DNA from 2 places in the Lysinibacillus sp. BS3 genome. Region 2 is predicted to be linked to the other one. Evidence: predicted binding sites of a transcription regulator. Region 2 holds the regulator's gene; the other holds the start of a gene.
What was found. Region 2 encodes NrdR, which represses ribonucleotide reductase genes. Its sites were predicted from a motif close to AACACNATATATNGTGTT; they were not measured.

Region 1: the regulator NrdR is predicted to act here: its motif matches at 1,678-1,695, upstream of AAJG31_RS01825 (glutaredoxin).

The regions. Positions count from the first base shown of each region.
Region 1 is NZ_CP154860.1:345,979-349,406, forward strand. It holds gene nrdE (class 1b ribonucleoside-diphosphate reductase subunit alpha) at 1-844, opposite strand, end outside; gene nrdI (class Ib ribonucleoside-diphosphate reductase assembly flavoprotein NrdI) at 841-1,200, opposite strand; gene AAJG31_RS01825 (glutaredoxin) at 1,197-1,421, opposite strand; cobalamin riboswitch at 1,538-1,716, opposite strand; gene AAJG31_RS01830 (hypothetical protein) at 2,087-2,368, opposite strand; gene AAJG31_RS01835 (hypothetical protein) at 2,378-2,764, opposite strand; gene AAJG31_RS01840 (DUF2089 domain-containing protein) at 2,777-3,142, opposite strand; gene AAJG31_RS01845 (ATP-binding cassette domain-containing protein) at 3,333-3,428, opposite strand, start outside.
Region 2 is NZ_CP154860.1:3,995,931-3,999,358, forward strand. It holds gene coaE (dephospho-CoA kinase) at 1-5, shown strand, start outside; gene AAJG31_RS19800 (glyceraldehyde-3-phosphate dehydrogenase) at 209-1,231, shown strand; gene nrdR (transcriptional regulator NrdR) at 1,419-1,889, shown strand; gene AAJG31_RS19810 (DnaD domain protein) at 1,906-3,270, shown strand; gene dnaI (primosomal protein DnaI) at 3,322-3,428, shown strand, end outside.

The DNA.
Region 1 (3,428 bases), 1.1 Mb from region 2:
TAGGTATAATAATCCCTGTTGAAAGGGTAGCGAGGCGAATTTTATCATCAGCATTTGGTTTTTTTGATGAAATGAAATTTTCTATGTCTGCATGGAAAATATTTAGATAGACAACACCTGAGCCATTTCGTTGCCCTAACTGATTAGAATAACTGAAAGAATTTTCTAACAGTTTCGCTACTGGGATGACACCACTTGCACGATTTAATATCTCTTTAATTGGATCACCTAATGGACGTAAATCTGTTAAGTTGACCCCAACTCCACCACCAAGGCGTGATAGCTCTAAACAATAGCCAATATTTTCAGCAATACTATTCATGGAGTCATCCATTGATAATTTAAAGCAGCTTACTAATTCACCACGTGCTTTCTTGCCACTATTCAATGCAGTTGGTGTGGCAGGTTGATAGGCTTCCATCATCGCTTCGACAGAACGTTCTGCTAAAGCTGTGTTGCCTTGAGCTAAATACAAAGCAATAATAACAATACGATCCTCATATTTTTCTAAAATCTCTTCGCCGTCACGACTTTTCATAGCATAGCTATCATAAAACTTGCTGGCGCTCATAAAGGATGGGAAACGGAAATTATAATCATAGGCTTTTTTATACAACTTCTTAATAAATTCCATTTCGTACATGTCGATAAATGCTTTCTCATAGTAGCCCTCATCAACTAAATAGCGGATTTTTTCCTCAATATCTATAAAATAACGCAAACGTACGTTGACATACTCTAAAAAGTAGCGGCGCGTAGCTTCACGATCTTTTTCTAACTCAAGTAATCCAGTTGTACTATAACGATTCAGTACGTCATTATTAAGCTTTAAATAGGTTTTCATCTCATTACCCTCGTTTCATAAAACGTTTGTATTGCTTCATAATCTGTTTGATTGCCTCGTAAATCTAATTTCCTTACTAAGGGTACATGATAGGTAGTAGCAATTTTCTCACCAGCAGCGCCAAATACATGATGGCCAAAGTTACTATTGCCACTGGCAACTACTCCTTTACAAAAATCTCTGTTTTTTTCTAAAAAGCGTTGCACCTTCGCTGGAATGTCACCTAAACCATCTGTGTAGGTAATTAAAAGATACGGCTTATTCAGTCGCAATTCTTCAGAGAGCTCGATAGCTTCTGCCTTTAATTTGGATACAACATTTCGGACATTGCCTGTACGACTTGCATAAACGATCATAGGGTAATCAACTCAATTTGAGAAACAATTTCCTGAACATCTCCTATAAAGGTTTCATTCATTTCTAAAACAGGCACACTTAAAAAACCTGCATCTATAATGGTTTGCTTAGCTTGTTCATCGTGATCAATGTTAACAATTTCTGCTTCAAGTCCTGCACGTTGTAATTCAGATTTTACCCACAGGCATTTTGGACAAATTGTTTTCGTATAAAGTTTCATAGAAATCCCTCTTTTCATAAAATAAAAAGGCTATCTCTTTAAGAGAGATAGCTAAAATGGAAACGTTAACATACTAAAAATACCGACGTTCCCATCTCTTAATCCCCGAAGAAATGATTAATTTGTTTTATAAAGGCAGGTCTCCTGGCTTTGCTTCATTCTCTGATTTCCTTCCCATGCGCATGCACAGTGGATGCTATCATCGTCAGCTTAACAGTTGCGGGGACAGCGTCGGAATTGTACCGAACTTCCCTTTTAAACTACATATAGTAGTACCTTAGTAAAACGAACACAATATATTGTTGTTGTTCAATAGTTTTAAGTTTACCATCCTTCAAATGAAAAGTAAATCTAGATTCTAAACTTCTTTATTTTTGGATTATTCAGTATTTTTAATTATGTAGTTCCAAATAGATTACCACTAATCACTTATACCCAAATCAAAAATCTATTTTTAACGATGTACGTGATTTTCTATTAAAATGGATCTAGAATTCTAATTTGAGTTTAAAGAAATCTTCTATTTTATGTACCATTGAAAAATAGTTGTCTCTATCGTAAGTCCTGAAATAATGATCATCTCTTACCCATTTCAAATGATGCTCATTACATTAATAAAGAGCATGCTTTTATCATAACATGCTCTTACCATTCTATCATTGGGATTATAGTCTAACCTTAACCTCAGTCCCGTCCTGAGCTTTGACATCGACTAGCACAAGTCCTTTATAATTTTGTAGTTCCTTGATAATCGGCTTTAACATTTCTTTGTCGATGAGGGGAAAGGTAAAGTCTATTTTCTTTTTATCGAAGTATGCCTTTGTCCACTTATTGGCTTGTTGCTGAATCCATTTAGAAGTTAAAATGGAGAGGACAATGGTTAGCACAGTATAGGGAACAGGGACGGTAAAGCGAACGTCTTTTGCTTTCACTTTTACATGCATCATTCGTCGCCTCTACTCAATGAAGACTGCAACGGAATCTCCGTTTGCTGATTTTATATCTACAATTTGTCCATCTAGTTCATTTTCAATTGCTTCAAGAAGAAGATTGATGTCGATATCTTTTACGTATTTTTCAGATTGCGGAATACTTGCAGCGATGCTGTGTCCTGCCATCAATACGGCTTTGACAAGTTTAATTGGTAAATTTACCGTGACATTATCATTTTCGGTGGATACAACACGGACCTTTAACGTTTTATCTAAATACTTTGTTTTTTCCACAAATTTATTCTCTGATTCTTCTTTCTGTTGTAGCACTTGAATCAGCTCTGATCCTTTATCCGCATCAATTTTGCCCTCTTGAATCATCGTTAACACTTTTGTAATTTCCTCTTTCATGGTCGTTCCTCCCTATTCGTCTTTTAAGAGCTTTATGGCTTCATCTGTTGTGATTTCGCCATTTTCAAGCATGCTTACAATTTTTTTCTCATCTACTTCATTTTTCTTCTTTTGAGCATAGCCAAGGGATGAAATAATATCATTTAGCTTGCCTCGAACTGTTGGATACGAAACCCCCAGTTCCTTTTCAACCTCTTTAATATTTCCTCGGCAGGTTAAAAATACTTCCACAAAATGAAGCTGATCCTGTGATAAGGATGCTAGCTTCGACAATTCAAACTCATTTTCAATGGTCGTGTGACAATGAGAACACTGTAACTTCGTAATTTTTAATGTTTTACTGCAGACAGGACAATTTGTGATTACTTGATAAGCCATAGTGAACTCCTTCCTTTAAGTTAAGCTGATTATATAATAAAGAAATTAAAGATGTAAATAATAAAATTAATAATTTTAATTAAAAAATAAATAAAATTAATATCTTGATTAATTTTATTTATTTTTGTTTCTATATTGCTTTAAAAATTAAGAAAACGCCATTTTTAATTTCTCAAAATGGCGTTTCTGTTTAATTGGGTCTATCCTTCTTTTTTCTTTCCCGCGGGTGTGATGGCAAAATTGCATTGTATAACGCTTGTGAAGCGGGGTGCTGATATGTCCCATC
Region 2 (3,428 bases):
CATGAGTTCTTTTATAATGCGTAGCAAGCCGACCTTGCTACGCATTTTTTTATGGGGAAACGCCATAATAAAGAATAATTTTTCAGAAAATAAGAACTTTTATATTCTCAATATATAATGTTCATCTTTTTTAAAATTGTGTTATACTAATCACCATAAAGTATATAATTAATTAATCTGAGTATGTACTCACAGGAGGATATTATAAATGACAGTATCAATTGCTATTAATGGTTTCGGGCGTATCGGACGTATGGTTTTCCGCCAGGCTATCGTACAACAAGATTTAAACATCGTTGCAATTAACGCTAGCTATCCTGCAGAAACGTTAGCACATTTGATTAAGTATGACACAAATCACGGAACATTTGAAGGTACGGTAGAACCAGCAGGCGATGCTTTAGTTGTAAATGGTAAACGAGTTCAAATTATTAGTGAACGTGATCCTTTAAAATTACCTTGGTCTACAATGGGTGTAGATATCGTTATTGAAGCTACAGGAAAATTTAATGAACGTGATAAAGCAGCAATGCACTTAGCAGCAGGAGCGAAAAAAGTAATCTTAACAGCACCAGGTAAAAACGAGGATGTCACAATTGTTTTAGGTGTAAATGATGACAAATTGGATATTGCGAAACATGATGTTATTTCAAATGCTTCTTGTACAACAAACTGCTTAGCGCCAGTAGCAAAAGTATTGAATGACACATTTGGTATTGAGAATGGTTTAATGACAACAGTTCATGCTTATACAAATGACCAAAAGAACTTAGACAATCCGCATAAAGATTTACGTCGTGCACGTGGATGCGCCCAATCCATTATCCCAACATCTACAGGTGCAGCGAAAGCCTTAAAATTAGTGTTACCTGAATTAGAGGGTAAAATTCATGGTATGGCACTTCGTGTTCCAACACCAAACGTATCTTTAGTTGACCTTGTAGTAGATTTAAATACAGATGTAACAGTTGATGCAGTTAATGCAGCATTTGTAAAAGCGGCAACAGAAGGTCCAATGAAGGGTATCCTTAATTTCTCTGTTGAGCCATTAGTATCTTCTGATTACAATACAACAACTTATTCTTCAACAGTTGATGGACTTTCTACAATGGTGTTAGGCAACCGCAAAGTAAAAGTACTTGCTTGGTATGATAACGAGTGGGGCTACTCTGCACGCGTTGTTGACCTTGTGAAAAAAGTGGCAAATGCTTTGGAAACGGTAAACGCGTAATAATTTCTATAGATAGCACATTGAAATCGAAAAGGTTTCAATGTGCTCTTTTTTTACAGAAACTATTCTTGTACTTCAGGTGCTTTAGATTTATCATGAGCCCACAAACGTGAATGCACTTTTCTTACATGTAGGAAATTTGTTATAATAGATATATTAAATTGTTGTAAACCAGGAGAGTAATTATATGAGATGTCCATCTTGCCAATTTAACGGAACGCGTGTTGTGGATTCGAGGCCAGTAGATGATAATAAAGAAATTCGTAGACGTCGTGAATGTGAGTCATGTGGCTTCCGTTTTACAACGTTTGAAAAAATTGAAGAGACACCATTAGTCGTTGTGAAAAAGGAAGGTTCACGAGAAGAGTTTAGCCGTGAGAAGGTACTTCGTGGGCTTATTCGTGCTTGTGAAAAACGCCCAGTGGCACTTGATGTGCTGGAGGAACTTGTTCTGTCCATTGAAAAAGATCTTCGTCGTATTGGAAATTCGGAAGTACGCTCAGAAGATGTTGGCGAAATGGTCATGGACCGCTTAGCCAAAATTGATGAGGTTGCCTATGTGCGTTTTGCGTCGGTCTACCGTCAGTTTAAAGATATCAATGTCTTTATTGAAGAAATAAAGGACATTATTCAACGTCAAACGGAGAAGAAATCATAGCAAACAGAGAGGATGAATGACGTTGATTCATTTATATAAGGAATTGCAGCCTGGCGATCCTTTCGACATTCGTCTACCTCATGCATTTTCTACACAAGAGCGTCAATTAGTTACATTATTTTATCAACCATTAACGGGATCAGAGCCAGTTAGCCTCTATTTAACATTATGGGCAGAAGCAGAGCAAATGCCAAAGCAGCAAATGACACATTATTATTTAATGAATGTGCTAGGGCTACCAATTGGTAAAGTGTTTGAGGCTCGTATTGCTTTAGAAGCTATTGGTTTGTTGCGTACATGGAAAAAAGAAAATGCTGGTGAGCGTAGTTTTTTATATGAGCTACAGCGCCCATTAGATGCAGATAGCTTTATGAAAGACCCGCTGCTGTCGATGTTTTTGTTTAGTAAAATTGGAGAGCAGGCTTATCGCAACTTACGTCAGCGCTTTATGTCACCTGTAAAGGACTCGGCGTTTAAGGATGTATCTCGTGCTTTTATTGATGTCTATAAGCCTGTTCATGCCAATATCCCATCAGATTTACAAGTGGATACGAGTCATAAGGATAAACAACAAAAAGTATATCCTTTTTATTTGGAGCAATTCGATTTTGATTTATTGCAAGCAGGTTTGTCTGAGCAATTGGTACCTTCCAATTTGTTGACATTTGAAGTGCGTGAAGCTATAGCCAAGTTGGCATTTTTATATCATTTAACAGCCCTTGATATGCAAAAAGTAGTCATACTTGCTTTAGATGATGATTTAGGAATTTCTCAGGAACGTTTACGAAAGGCTGCTGCTGATTTTTATAAATTAACCGTATCCAAGGAGCCGCCAAAACTTGCCCGTGTCACCGATCCTCTACCAGTAGCAGAAGCGGGACAAAAAACGAAGGATCAGGAACTTCAACACTATTTAGAAACAACGGCACCTGTCCAAGTTTTAAGAGATATAAATAATGGTAAAGAACCATTACAAACCTCAGTCCAACTTGCAGAAAATTTAATCGTTCAACATGGCATGCCAATTGGAGTGGTTAATGCATTGTTAGAATACGTTATGCTAACAACAGATATGAAGCTCCCTAAAAAATATGTGGAAACGATTGCTGATCATTGGGTACGAAAAAATGTCCAGACCGCTAAGGAAGCAATGGAACTTGCACGCCAAGAGCATGATAAATATACAGCTTGGAAAAACAAGCCGCAAACGTCCAATAAAACGAGTCAACAGACTAAAGGACGTTCAAGATATCAACGTGAAGAAAAAGTGCCTGAATGGTTCTATAAACGAAATGACAATCAAGAGGAATCTACTTCTAGTACTATAGATTTTGAAAAAGAGCGACAAAAAATATTAGAGATGCTAGGAAAAAGCGAATAGTAAAGAAGGTGAGCAGTAATCGAACCTATAAATGGACCACTAAAGCGAGCAATTAATGTACCCTCGTTCCAAGAACGCTATGAAGCCATGCGACGTGAAATTTTAGAGCACCCGCATGTGCAGGGATTTTTAGCGCAGCATGCAGATGAATTAAACTA